Regions from separate parts of the Anaerobranca gottschalkii DSM 13577 genome, predicted to be linked through region 1. Evidence: a T-box and tRNA genes for the amino acid it is inferred to sense, from the RefSeq annotation. Region 1 holds a T-box; the other holds one or more tRNA genes.
The links. A T-box is a leader RNA that pairs with one kind of tRNA and senses whether it is charged. The one in region 1 lies ahead of leuS (leucine--tRNA ligase), so its partner is inferred to be a tRNA-Leu.

Region 1 (7,385 bases):
GGAGCAATTTTAGCGTTAATAAAAATTGATGGTTTTTCCTCCCTTGTACAACATTTTCAAGATAACAGTTATTTAGATATAACAAGCATAGGTATTAGTTCAATAACTTGGATTCTTTTGCCTACTGTAATGTACACCCTTATCGGACAAGATTTTATTCAGAGGCTATTTTCCGCTAATAATAAAGAAACCGCCCAAAGTTCCAGTATAGCTGCTGGAATACTATTAATAATAGTTTCTTTTTTTCCAGTATTAGCTGGTATGGTTTCCCAAATTTTATTTCCAAACTTAGAGAATCCTAGAGCAGCTATACCATTGTTGGTAATTGAAGTTTTTCCTCCAATATTAGGAGGAATTGTTTTAGCATCTATTATGGCAGCTGTAATGTCTACAGCGGATTCCCTTTTATGTGCTGGTACCTCCCACTTAATTAATGATTTATTTTTAAAGTTTAACAAAGGAGACCTAAATGACAAAAAATTAGTTAGATATTCCAGCTTTTCTACCCTTGCAATAGGTTTAATTTCTTTATTGATTGCCCTACTCTTACCTAGCATAATATCAGCATTGATCTATGCCTATACTATGTATACAGCAGGTGTTTTTATCCCTGTTATTGGGGGCCTTATTTGGAAAAATGGTAATAAATATGGGGCTTTAGGGGGAATGTTAATAGGTGCTACCACGGCCCTATTAGGATTAACTGAGATTATAAGATTTAAAGATATACCTGTTGTTATTTATTCTTCATTGATTTCATTAACTGTCTATATTATAATTTCTATATTACCTATCTCAAGTCCTACAAGTAGAAATAATTTTTCAGGATAACTTGCAAATCTCTAAAAATCCTATATAATTTTATCTGTTGTACTCTTCATGGAAAGGATTGAAGCTATGAATATTAGAGAAGATATTAGGAATGTCGCTATAGTTGCCCACGTAGATCATGGAAAAACAACTTTAGTAGATTGTTTGCTCAAACAAAGTGGTGTTTTTAGAGAAAATCAGCAGGTAGCAGAACGGATTATGGATTCTAACAGTTTAGAAAGGGAAAGGGGTATTACGATACTAGCCAAAAACACTTCCATCTTTTATAACGGAGTTAAAATCAATATCGTAGATACTCCTGGACACGCTGATTTCGGCGGAGAAGTAGAAAGAACGTTAAAGATGGTTGATAACATCTTGTTAGTAGTTGATGCCTTTGAAGGACCTATGCCCCAAACAAAATTTGTGTTAAAAAAAGCTTTAGATTTAAATTTAAAGCCAATAGTAGTAGTTAATAAAGTGGATAGGCCAGGAGCCAGACCATTGGAAGTTGTGGATGAGGTCCTAGATTTATTTATAAGTTTAGATGCCGATGAAGATCAATTAGAATTCCCAGTTATATATTGCAGTGCCGTTGAAGGCTGGGCATCTTTAGATCCCCATAAAAAAGGTACTGATTTAAAACCTTTATTTGATTTGTTAATAGATATAGTCAATCCTCCCCAAGGGGAAGAAAGTCCACTACAATTGATGGTAACATCTATTGAGTATAATGAATTTGTGGGCCGAATAGCTGTAGGAAAATTAGTCAATGGTATTTTAAAACCTGGTCAAGCTGTAACTGTGTGTTCTCCCAATTGTAATACCCAACAAAAAATTGGCAAAATATACACTTATCAAGGCCTCAATAAAGTAGAAGTACAAGAAGCTAGATTTGGAGATATTTATGCAATAAGTGGACTTCAACCAATAAATATTGGGGAAACAGTGGCTGATTTAGAAAATCCCCAACCCCTTCCCTTTATTAAAATAGATGAACCAACTATTTCTATGACCTTTTCAGTAAACAACAGTCCTTTCGCAGGTTTAGAAGGAAAATTTGTAACTTCCCGCCACCTTCGGGAAAGACTTTTAAAAGAACTGGAAACCAATGTAAGTTTACGGGTTGAAGAAACCGATCAAACAGATAGTTTTGAAGTTAAAGGCCGTGGAGAACTTCATCTTTCCATTCTAATTGAAACTATGCGACGGGAAGGTTACGAATTTCAAGTAAGTAAACCTCAAGTAATCTTTAAAGAAATAGATGGTGTAAAACATGAGCCAATAGAAAAAGTTACTATCGATGTTCCCCAAGAATTTAGTGGAACTGTTATTGAGAAGTTAGGTAGAAGAAAAGGTGTTATGTTAGATATGGTAAACCTTTCACCTGAACAGGTAAGGCTTGAATTTTTAGTACCAGCTAGGGGCTTAATAGGGTATCGCTCTGAATTATTAACTGATACAAAAGGTAATGGAATTATAAGCCATATTTTTGAAGGTTATGAACCATATAAAGGGGAAATTAGTTATAGAACTAGAGGATCATTGGTGGCATCGGAAACCGGTGAATCCACTCCCTATGGTTTATATCAAGCTCAAGCTAGAGGAAGATTGTTTATTCCTCCCCAAACCAAAGTCTACGCCGGTATGGTAGTTGGTGAAAATGCAAAAGCCAACGATATAGATGTCAATGTTTGCAAAAAGAAACAATTGACAAATATTAGGGCTAGTGGTTCCGATGATGCCATTCAATTAACACCTTATACTCAGTTAAGTTTAGAACAAGCCTTAGAATTTATTGCAGAGGATGAACTAGTAGAAGTGACTCCAAAATCCATCCGCCTCAGAAAAAAACAACTAGATGCAAAACTGAGATTAAGGGAATGGAAAGCCCGTCAAGAAGCTTCAGAAAAATAAATTCCTAAAAACCTTGACTTAATAATAAAAAATATTTATAATATATTAACAACAAATATTGATAAATTCTAAGACGGGAAGTAGTAAGTTTATCATGATACTAAAGAGAGCCCTAGTTGGTGGAAAAGGGTGTATCAAATAAGCTGAACTCGTCCCTGAGATCAATCCCTGAACCTTAAGTAAGGGATTGCGGTTAACCCCGTTATAGGTTTATGAGTGGGATATATATTAAATATATCCAAATAGAGTGGTACCACGGAAATATCCTTTCGTCTCTATATTAGAGATGAAAGGTTTTTTATTTACATATACCAAAATATTTTATAAAGGAGTGAACAAAACATGTCTAAATACGGAGTACATATTGATCAAAAGTGGCAAAAGAAATGGGAAGAAACAAAACTTTATAAATTCAACAAAGATAGGGTTGATAAAAAACTGTATTGTTTAGAAATGTTCTCCTACCCCTCTGGCAGTAAACTACATGTTGGCCATTGGTACAACTATGGGGTAACGGATTCCTGGGCCCGTTTAAAAAGATTACAGGGATTTGAAGTATTTCAACCTATGGGCTTTGATGCCTTTGGACTCCCTGCAGAAAATTATGCTATTAAAACCGGTATTCACCCACAAGATTCCACTTTAGAAAATATCCGAACAATGGAAATCCAATTAAAAAATATGGGGGCAATGTTTGATTGGGATTATGAAATCATCACATGTAACCCCGATTATTATAAGTGGACCCAATGGATTTTCTTAAAACTATATGAGAAAGGTTTAGCTTATCGAAAAGAAGCTCCTGTAAACTGGTGTCCAGATTGTAATACAGTTTTAGCTAACGAACAAGTTGTTAATGGTTTATGTGAAAGGTGTAATTCAGAGGTAACAAAGAAAAATCTAACCCAATGGTTTTTCAAAATTACAGATTATGCTGAAGAGCTACTAGAAAAACTAGATGGATTAGATTGGCCTGAGAAAACTAAGTTGATGCAAAAGAATTGGATTGGGAAATCGGAAGGAGCTCAGATTACTTTTAAAATTAAAGGTAGTGAAGAAACTTTCGAAGTATTTACTACAAGGCCAGATACCCTCTTTGGAGTAACCTATGTAGTCTTAGCTCCAGAAAATCCTCTAGTAGATAAAATTACAACACCTGAATACAAAGAACTAGTAGAAGAATATCAAGAAAAAACCAAAAAACTCAATGAAATTGACAGGTTAGCTACTACCCATGAAAAAACAGGGGTATTTACCGGAAGTTATGCAATCCATCCTATAACTGGTAAAGAAGTTCCTATTTGGATAGGAGACTACGTATTAGCTACCTACGGTACCGGTGCAGTTATGGCAGTACCTGGCCATGATGAAAGGGATTTTGAATTTGCAACTAAGTATCAACTACCAATTGTAAGGGTTATAAAGGGTTATGATGAAAATGATGACCTTCCCTATACTGGACCGGGAACATTAGTTAACAGTGACCAATTTAATGGTTTAGATTGGGAAGAAGGTAAAAAAGCTATTGTAAGCTTCTTAAAGACTAAAGATCTCGGTGAATTTAGAATTAACTATCGCTTAAGGGATTGGTTAGTTTCTAGACAAAGGTATTGGGGTGCACCAATTCCAATAATTTACTGTGATTCTTGTGGTATCGTACCAGTACCAGAAGATCAACTACCGGTTTTATTACCCTATGATGTAGATTTCACCCCCGATGGTAAATCACCATTAGCAAAACATCAAGGTTTTATCAATACTACCTGCCCTACCTGTGGTAAAGCTGCTAAAAGGGAAACAGATACTCTAGATACCTTTGTAGATTCTAGCTGGTATTATCTGAGATATCCTGATAACAAAAATGAAAAAGAACCTTTTAATAAAGAATGGCTTAATAAAATGGGACCTGTAGATAAATATGTTGGAGGTCCTGAACATGCCTGTATGCACCTACTCTATGCCCGCTTCATCCATAAAGCATTAAGGGATATGGGGTATATAGATTTTGATGAACCCTTTATTTCTTTGGTACATCAAGGAATAATTTTAGGACCTGATGGAAATAGGATGAGTAAATCCAAAGGTAATGTTATCTCCCCTGATGGCTATATTGAAACCTATGGATCAGATGTTTTTAGAATGTATCTAATGTTTGGTTTCGCTTACACTGAAGGTGGTCCCTGGAATGATGATGGTATAAAAGCAATAGCCCGATTCTTTGATAGAATTGAAAGATTCATTGATAAGTTTATAGAATTAAAAAATTCTGGGGAAACTAAAGACTCCTTTGATAAAGAAGAAAAAGAACTTAATTATGTCCTCAATTATACCATCAAATCAGTAGGGCAAGATGCCGATAAATTCCAATTCAACACCTCTATTGCAAGGATGATGGAATTAGTTAACTCTTTATATAGTTATACTTCATCGGTGGATAAAATCAATTTAACTTTCTTAGAAACCACATTGAAAAAATTTGTTACTATCTTAGCTCCCTTTGCCCCCCACTTTAGTGAAGAACTTTGGGAAAAATTAGGTCAAGAATACTCAGTATTTAACCAAAAATGGCCAGAGTATGACCCTAAAGCCTTAATAAAAGATACTATTGAACTAGCAGTCCAAATCAATGGTAAAGTTAGGGGTAAAATTGAAGTAGATTCCGGAGCTGATGAAAAAACTATTGAAAAACTAGCACTAGAAGATGAAAAAGTAAAAGGTTATATAGATGGAAAAACTATCAGAAAGGTAATTGTTATTAAAGGAAAAATCATCAATATAGTAGTTTCATAATCTCTAAAAAGAAGAAGGGTACCCCTCACCCCCTTCTTCTTTTTTAATCTATATTTACAAAAATTTTAAAATAAGTTATGCTAAAACCGTATGGATACAATTTAAAGGTGGGATTAATTATGGATCAATTCCTGATTACATTTAGTGGCAAAAAAAGTAAGTATAAAGAATTACAAGAACATATTAAACATCTGATCATAACTGGGGTTTTACCTCACCATTATAAATTACCTTCTATTAGAAAATTAGCAAATAAGTTAGATGTTAATCCAGTTACAGTAGTAAACTGTTATAAGAGTTTAGAAAGGGAAGGATATGTTTATACAATTTCAGGTGGTGGAACTTATGTAATTGCTGATAATAATTTAGCAAATACCAATGAAGATTTTACTGAAAGTTCTTCACCCCATAATATTAAATACGACCTTTCTTCCTCCTCCCCATCCCCCCTCTTTTTCCCTGTAAAAACATTTAAGAATTTATTAAACGAAGTGTTGGAAAGGGATGGAGGTTTTGCCTTCAATTATCAAGAATCCGAAGGTTATCTACCCTTAAGGCAAAGTTTACAAAGCTTATTAACTGAATATAAGATAAAAGTATCCCATCACTACATCCATGTAATTACTGGTGGTCAACAAGGCCTTGATGTTATAGCTAAAACCCTGTTACAAGAAGGAGACTATGTTTTTACGGAAGAGCCTTGTTATCCTGGGGCAATAGCTACTTTCTCTTCTAGAGGTGCTAAAGTCATCGGTATCCCTATTAGAGAAAAAGGAATTGACCTCGTTATATTAGAAAAAGAATTAAAAAAGTATAAACCCAAATTTATCTACGTTATGCCGGATTTTCAAAGTCCTACAGGTTATTTATACGATCAAACCCACAGAAAAAAATTGTTAGAATTAGCTAATAAATATTCTTTTACCATAGTTGAAGATGACCATTTCGCAGACTTAAACTATAGCCAAATAAAACTTCCCCCTTTAAAAGCTTTAGATACCAATGATAATGTAATCTATATAAAATCCTTTTCTAAAGTTTTTATGCCTGGTCTAAGATTAGCTTTACTTGTAGCTCCCCCTTTATTTAACGGCCCTTTACAAGAAGCTAAACAATTTTCCGATATTTCTACATCGGGCTTTTTACAGCGGACTTTTGATTTATATCTCAGAAAAGGGTTGTGGAATGAACATGTTAACAAAGTTAAACTAATTTATCAGCGACGGTGCCAAAGTATGTTAAGTGCCTTGGAACGCCACTTCCCCTCTTCTATTAAATTTTCTAAACCCCAAGGAGGCTTAGCGATTTGGGTTCAACTTCCCGAAAACCTAAAGGCAAAGGAAATACAAAAATTCGCTTTAACAAAAGGTATCTCTATTACTATAGGGGATGACTTTTTTATACAACGGAAGGAAAATTTCTTTAGACTAAGCTTTACTAACCTATCGGAAAAGGAAATTGAAAAACCTATTAAAGAGCTGGCAACTATTATAAAAAATATGCTATAAAAAATCCAAAAAAATTTTAAAAAGGTGTTGACTTTTTTCCTTTTTTATCGTAAAATTTATATTGTGATTGATGATTAACCCCTCGGGGCGTAGCGCAGCTTGGTAGCGCATCTGGTTTGGGACCAGAGGGTCGAAGGTTCAAATCCTTTCGCCCCGACCATCAATAGCAAGCCGACGTAGCTCAATTGGCAGAGCAGCTGACTTGTAATCAGCAGGTTGCGGGTTCGAGTCCCATCGTCGGCTCCAAAGTGAGATTTCAGCCTGTTAACTTAGTTAACAGGCTTTTTTGATTATATTACTAAATTACATTCGAAAAAGGTAAAATAACCATCCAAGTTATAAATAATAAAATTAAAGCAC
Region 2 (7,385 bases), on a different contig from region 1:
TTCTGTTGAGCCCGTAGGCAAAACCAGCACCAAAACCATCTAAAGAAACAGCTAGAGCTAAAAAAAATACTGCCCAAAGTTCCATAAAATCACCACCTCGAAGGATTAGGTCTAGTTCATTTTATGGATTTGGGCTTTTTATGTGATAGATTTTCTGTTTTTCCCAAAAGCCTATTTATTTTTGGCAATATAGGCAAAATACCGTTGTTCTACCTGCTATTTTGTCTTTTGCTAATACATTACCACATACCTTACACTTTTCCCCACCTCTGCCATAAACTTGCAAGAAATTTTGATTAGTACCCTTATCTCCATAAGAATCTACAAAATCACTAAAGGATGTTCCCTTATTTTCAATTCCTTTAGTTAAAACAAATTTTATAGCTGAAACTAACTTAGAAATCTCTTCATCAGATAAAGTTTTGGCGGGCTTAGAAGGGGAAATACCTGCTAAAAAGAGGCTTTCATCAACATAAATATTTCCCAAACCTGCTAAGACCCTTTGATCTAATAACAAACTTTTTATAGGCCTACCAGTATCTAATTTACTTTTGAGATATTCAATTCCAAAGCTTTCTTCTAAGGGTTCCACCCCTAAAGTCCAAAATCCCTTTTCTTTAGCCAAGTCATCTTTAGGCAATAAGGAGATAGTACCAAATTTTCGGATATCATTAAAATACAAATAGCCCTTAGAAAGCTTTGCAGAGAGGCACAAATGACTAAAATTCAACTGATCCTCACTGTATATCAATTGCCCTGTCATTCGCAAATGGATAATAACATGGGCCAGATCTTCTAAAATCAAGAGGATGTACTTCCCCCGCCTCTTAACTTCTCTAATTTTCTTTCCTTCTATTCTTTCTTTAAATTCCTTGATACACTTAGGATTTTTGATAGTGTTTTCATTGTAAACTTCTACTTCTATAAATCTGTTACATTCAAGCTTAGACCTTAATCCCCGCACAATTGTTTCCACTTCTGGTAACTCTGGCATTTTTTCTACCTCCAAATTTACTCCATTTCCATCCAATTCCTACCTATCTTGTAATCTACTGTTAATGGAACTGCTAGTTTAATGGTATTTTCCATTATTTCTTTAATCTTTGGAATCACTTCATTAACCTTTGAGTTTTCCACTAAAAACACCAGTTCATCATGAACTTGTAGTAACATTTTAGCATTAGGTTTACTGTTATAGATATCTACCATGGCCTTTTTAATTATATCTGCAGCTGTTCCTTGTATAGGGGTATTGATAGCTGCCCTTTCTGCAAAGGACCTTCTATTAAAGTTAGAGCTATTTATTTCATGGATATACCTTCTCCTGTTAAATAATGTTTCCACATAACCCTTTTCTTTACAAAGGGATATTGTAGAATCAATAAATCTTTTTACACCTTGATAGCGTTGGAAATACCTTTCGATATAATCTTTAGCCTCTTTTCTCGGGATAGAAAGGCTTTGGGCTAATCCAAAATCACTCATTCCATAAACTATTCCAAAGTTAACGGCCTTTGCATGTCTACGCTGTTGTTCAGTTACCTGTGCTAATGGAACACCAAAAACCTCAGAAGCAGTTCTTTGGTGGACATCCTGTCCCTTTAAAAAACCTTCAATTAAATTACTATCCCCTGACATATGGGCTAAAATCCTCAGCTCAATTTGGGAGTAATCAAAGGAAAGTAACGTATAGCCTTCAGGGGCAATAAAGGCTTTTCGGATTTTTTTCCCTTCCTCCAACCTTATTGGTATATTTTGTAAATTAGGTTCTGTACTAGAAAGTCTTCCTGTTGCTGTTATAGTCTGGTTAAAGGTAGTGTGAAGTTTGCCATCTTCTTTTATTAAAGCTATTAAACCATCGGCATAGGTAGATTTTAATTTCGCCAAAGTTCTATATTGTAATAAATAATCAATAATAGGATGAGCTTCTTTAAGCCCCTCTAACACCGTAACATCTGTAGAGTATCCGGTCTTAGTTTTTTTAAGGGGGGGAAGGTTTAACTCTTCAAATAACACTGTTCCCAATTGTTTAGGTGAATTTATGTTAAATTTTTCTTTAGAATAACTCCAGATTTTTTCTTGTAATATCCCCAATTGCTCATCAAACTCTTTACTTAACTTTTCTAAATAATCTTTATCTACATGAATTCCTTCCCGTTCCATATCACATAATACTTTACTTAAAGGCATTTCTATTTGATATAGCAAAAATTCTCCACCCATAGCCTCAATTCGATTCCGTTGTTCAAGATAGATTATAGGTAACAAACTAGCTTTTCTTTCAAAATCTTCACTATTTAAGGAAAAATTTAAGTAATTTTGGGCTAAATCCTCGATAGAATAACTACTTTTATCTGGCTCTAGAAGATAAGCGGCTAATAGAGTATCAAAAATTACCCCTTTTACTTCAATGCCACTTTCTTTAGATTTATGTAATAGATTTTTATAATCAAAACAGATTTTTTTAACTTCCTCATTTTCAAGTATTTCTTTTATCTTTTCAAAGTCAGTGGTTTTGTAAAATTCATCATAACTACCAATATAGAGGATATCTCCTTGCCAAAGAATCCCATACTCATTACCTAACAATTCTTTAATATTTAGTTTGCCTTCTTTTACTTCAAAATCATTTTCCTGTTCATCAACTAAAATATTAATTTTTGGAATTAAACTATTAAATTCTACCCTTCTAAAAAAAGCTAATAAACCTTGGTCAAAGTCTTTAAGGGTTAAGTTGTTAAATTCAAAATCTAAAGGTACATCTAATTTGATTTTAGCTAATTTTTGGCTAATAAAGGCCATTTCTTTATCTTTCTCTAAGTTTTCCCTTAATTTAGGTCCCCCTGCTTTATCAAGGTTATTATAGACTTCTGTTAAAGAGCCAAAGGTTTGAATTAGTTTAAGAGCTGTTTTTTCCCCTACTCCTTTAACACCTGGAATGTTGTCAGAAGTATCACCCATAAGTGCCTTTACATCAATTAACATTTTAGAAGAAATACCAAATTCCTTTTCTAAACTTTTCTCGTCATACTTTATAGTTTGGCTAATTCCTTTTTTAGTTAACATTACATCGACATTTTGGTCTACTAGCTGTAAAACATCTCTATCACCACTGACTATAAGGGTATAGTAACCTTGTTCTTTTGCCCTTTGGGCAAAGGTGCCTATGATATCATCGGCTTCATAGTTATCTAATTCAAAATAATTAATTTTCATCAGTTCTAGCATTTCTTTAAGTAACTTAAATTGTCCTATAAGTTCTACAGGCATTTTGGGACGATGACCTTTGTATTCAGGAAAGGTTTCATGTCTAAAATTTTTCTTACCTTTATCTAAAGCCACAGCGATATAATCTGGTTTTTCTTCTTCTATAACTTTAAATAACATAGTTGTAAAACCATAAAGTCCATTGGTATATTCACCTTTAGATGTTTGTAATAATGGCAAGGCAAAAAAGGCCCTGTATATTAAACTATTACCATCAATTATTACCGCTTTTTTCATCATTTTTCACTCTCCTTAAACCCATAGCTATATGTATATTATACACCAAAAACAGAAGAAAACCTTTAAAAGCCGATGAACTTTTAAAGGTTTTTCTTTATTTTTATTACTTCTATTAAATAAGGTATAGAAAGTCCCGTAGCTAAAAGAAAAATAATTATATTAGTATCTACATCCTTTTCTTTAGTTACAATATTGGTATTCTCTATTTCAGATTCTATTTGTGAGTAATCTTCTACCCCATCAATGGCTAAATTTTTTCTAGCAATTTCATACTGTCCTGATTTTTCCAAAACAGTAGTAGGTCCCCAGAAATTTAAACCTAGTAAATTTATAGATAATATTAGATATAATATACAAGCAGCAGTTAAAGAAATTTTAGACAATCTTGATATAGGAGATACAAGGGTTGAGAAAGTTCTTTTCTTAGGTTTTTTATCGATAAGTCCTTGTTCCTTTGCCCTTTTAACTATTCTTGCAGTTAAATCTATAGGCACTTCTACCTTTTCCATATTTTTTAACATCTGATCAACCTTTTTTAACTCATCCCAATCTTTATATTCCATGGTATCACCACCTTTTAAAATTTAGACGAAAATTTGGTTATAAAAGTTCCCGTTCTTTTAAAAGTTTTGCTAAATTTAATCTTCCCCGATGTAATCTAGATTTTACAGTTCCTTCGGGAATGTTTAAAATTTCTCCCATCTCTCCATAGGATAATTGGTTAATATATTTTAAAATTATTACCTCTTTGAATTCAGGTTCCAATAGTTCTATACATTTATACAAAGCCTCTTTCTTTAGTTTTTCTTCTAAAACCATAGAAGGCTCTCCTTCATCACTGGGTAGTTGGTAATAAATTTCTCCTTCTTCCCCATCTATTCCTTTATCTATATATAAATTGGTATGTTTATAGTATTTTTTTACATAATCCTTGCAATAATTAATAGTTATTCTATATAACCAAGTAGAAAGTTTACTATTACCTTGAAAAGAATCTATCTTCTTTAATACCTTTAAAAAAATTTCCTGTGTAACATCTAGGGCGTCCTGTTCATTATTTAAAAATCTAAGGGCAATATTATATATATCCCTTTGATAATATTTAACAAACTCTTCAAAACTGGAAAGTTCACCTTTTTTAAGGCCTTCAACTATTTTTTTCTCTAATAAAGGATCCACTCTTTAGAACCTCCTGTAAACCAATTTACTTTATATTACTTAAAAAACCCCATAATTAGATAATAATTAGACGATAAATCTTGTAATTTTGTTCCTACAAATATTACAAATTTTTGTTTTAATTTTCTAAATTTTTGTATATAATATATATACAAACTTCTAATTAAGGGGGAATTTTTATGGAAGTTAAAACTGAGAATAACATCCAATGCCCTAAATGCCAAAGTACATCCGTTGAAAAACTTGAAGCAAAAGAAAATGTCCATGGAATTTTCGGTTTCTATTTTAGAGGAAGCTTAGAAAAAGAATATAAATGCAAAGATTGTCAACACACTTGGTAGTACAGTTACAAAAAAGGGTTTGCAAATGCAAACCCTTTAACCTTTCTGTAGATTTTATTGGTGCCGAAGGCCGGACTCGAACCGGCACGGTTTGTGGCCGCTTGATTTTGAGTCAAGTGCGTCTGCCAATTCCGCCACTTCGGCACTTGCAAAATTTATATTATCATATTTACCCTTTCTTTGTCAAGATGCCATTGTTAATTATTGAAATAGCACTCATTTTAAAATCTAAATGTTCTACTAATCTTTGTTGAACATCTTCAAAGGTAACTTCCCTGATTGCCTCTACCCTATCAAAATAATTACAATCTCTAAAATAATCTCCCATAAAACCTAATACTACATTTTCCATAGAATTTAATTCCATTAAATTAAGACCCTCTAATTTTCTTTTATTTAACAAAAACTCTTCTTTATCTAGACCCTGTTCTTTGATTTTCTCAATTTCTAATTCCAACCTTTCAACAAAGCCTTGGGGATCATCGGTTTCTAAAGATAAAATCGTATGTCCAAAGCCGTCTTCAGCGGTGTACTCCACACCGAAACTACTGTCTATTATCCCTTCATCATATAAGCTATTATATAGTTTAGATCCCCTACCTAAAATAGTTTCCATTAACAATAGTGTAGCAATTTCCTTTTTAAATAGATCTTTTCCCTTTTGTCCGACATCTTTGTCTTTAAATCCTAAACAAAGTATAGGTCTAGCTACTTCCATTTTTTCTTCCACCAATTTTTTATTTGGGATAAAGGGATCATAGGGTATACTTCGGATGTATTTGTATTTCTCACCAAATCCTTTTTCCTTTTGATTTTCTTCGATAAATTCCCTTAATTTATTTAGATCTAAGTCCCCTGCCACCAACAACACCATATTACGGGGATTGTAAAACTTGTTATAACAATTATATAACATTTCTGGAGTTATTTTCATAATATCATCAACGGTCCCTGCAATATCTTTACTTACTGGATGATTAGGATAAAGGGCTTTTAAGAGATTTAAGTAAACGACCCAAGTAGGATCATCCCGATACATTTCTATTTCTTGGGTAATAATCCCTTGTTCTTTTTTAACATTTTCCTCTGTAAAATGGGGAGCTTGAACAAAGTTTAATAACAGTTCAAGGGCGGGATAGAAATTCCCTGTAGCAGAAAAGAAGTAGCAAGTATGGATATGGGTAGTAAAGGCGTTAACGGTAACCCCTAATTTAGCAAATTCCTCTTCTATATTACCATGGGGTTCTTCAAATAACTTATGTTCTAAAAAGTGGGCAATTCCCGGTGGAAAGTTATCTTCAGCAAAATCCACTGCCCCATAGTTAGTGGCAAAAACCCCAAAGGTTTTTTTAAATTTAGGTTTAGGAAGGTAAAATACCGTTAGGCCATTATCCATTTCCCATTTATAACCTTTTTCTTGTACCTCTTTAAATTCTAAGGTTTGGACAGCCATTTTAATCACCCTTTCCCTTAAGGAAATAAATCAACTCTAGTTCCACACTTTTTGCAACTTCCACTACATCCTCTACCTTTACCCTTTTTAACTTTTCAAGCAAATCCGGTATCGTTATTGTTTTACCTACTAATTTCCCATCTACAAAGTACCCTATCTGGCCACCAACTTCATCATAGGTTTCCAATAAACCATTCTCTAAACTTACGTATGTGTACTGGAATTCTTTTTCTGAAATATTACCATTTTTCATATCCTCTAACTGTCCTTTAATTATTTCGACAGTTTGGTGGTAGGTTTTAGGTTCAATCCCTGCAAAGATAAATACTAATCCTTTTAAACTTTCTAAGTTAGAACCGGCATAATAGGCTAAGCTGGCATTTTCTCTGACATTTTTAAATAATTTGGAATGGGGATAGGCCCCTAATATACCATTGTACATCAATAGGGCAGGGTATAAAGGATGTTCTAGGGTAATCGGGGTTTTCAAACCCATTACCAATTTCCCTTGGTTCACTTCCATTTCCTCTACTTCTTCTTTATATCCTAGAAATTCTACCCTTTTCGGTTTTTCTATCCTCTGTACCCCTTTTCTAGGATAATTAAATTTCTCTTTAATAATTCCGATTAGCTCTTCTTTTTCAAAATCTCCCACCACAAAAATATCTATAGGACAATTTTCCACAATCCCTCTATATTTTTGATAAAGGTTTTTAGGATTAATTCCAGGTAAATCTTCTAATTTACCATACTTAAAAAAGCGATAAGGATCGTTAGGACACATTAACTGCACTGCCCGTTCGAAGGCATATCTTCCTTTATCATTTAATACCGCTAAGATCCTATTTTTAATATTTTCTTTTTCCCCGTCTACATAAAGGGGATTAAATCCTTCATCTATTGTT

Region 2: it encodes a tRNA-Leu, which carries the amino acid that the T-box ahead of leuS (leucine--tRNA ligase) is inferred to sense. The anticodon was not compared.

Annotation. Positions count from the first base shown of each region.
Region 1 is NZ_FOIF01000045.1:401-7,785, reverse strand. It holds gene BMX60_RS09370 (sodium:solute symporter family protein) at 1-831, shown strand, start outside; gene typA (translational GTPase TypA) at 898-2,727, shown strand; T-box leader at 2,789-3,007, shown strand; gene leuS (leucine--tRNA ligase) at 3,070-5,517, shown strand; gene pdxR (MocR-like pyridoxine biosynthesis transcription factor PdxR) at 5,637-7,025, shown strand; tRNA gene BMX60_RS09350 (tRNA-Pro) at 7,109-7,185, shown strand; tRNA gene BMX60_RS09345 (tRNA-Thr) at 7,196-7,271, shown strand; gene BMX60_RS09340 (DUF6199 family natural product biosynthesis protein) at 7,324-7,385, opposite strand, start outside.
Region 2 is NZ_FOIF01000006.1:36,947-44,331, reverse strand. It holds gene ytaF (sporulation membrane protein YtaF) at 1-85, opposite strand, end outside; gene mutM (DNA-formamidopyrimidine glycosylase) at 176-994, opposite strand; gene polA (DNA polymerase I) at 1,012-3,507, opposite strand; gene BMX60_RS03165 (hypothetical protein) at 3,588-4,070, opposite strand; gene BMX60_RS03160 (RNA polymerase sigma factor) at 4,108-4,686, opposite strand; gene BMX60_RS12000 (hypothetical protein) at 4,866-5,027, shown strand; tRNA gene BMX60_RS03155 (tRNA-Leu) at 5,086-5,171, opposite strand; gene yfmH (EF-P 5-aminopentanol modification-associated protein YfmH) at 5,197-6,480, opposite strand; gene yfmF (EF-P 5-aminopentanol modification-associated protein YfmF) at 6,482-7,385, opposite strand, start outside.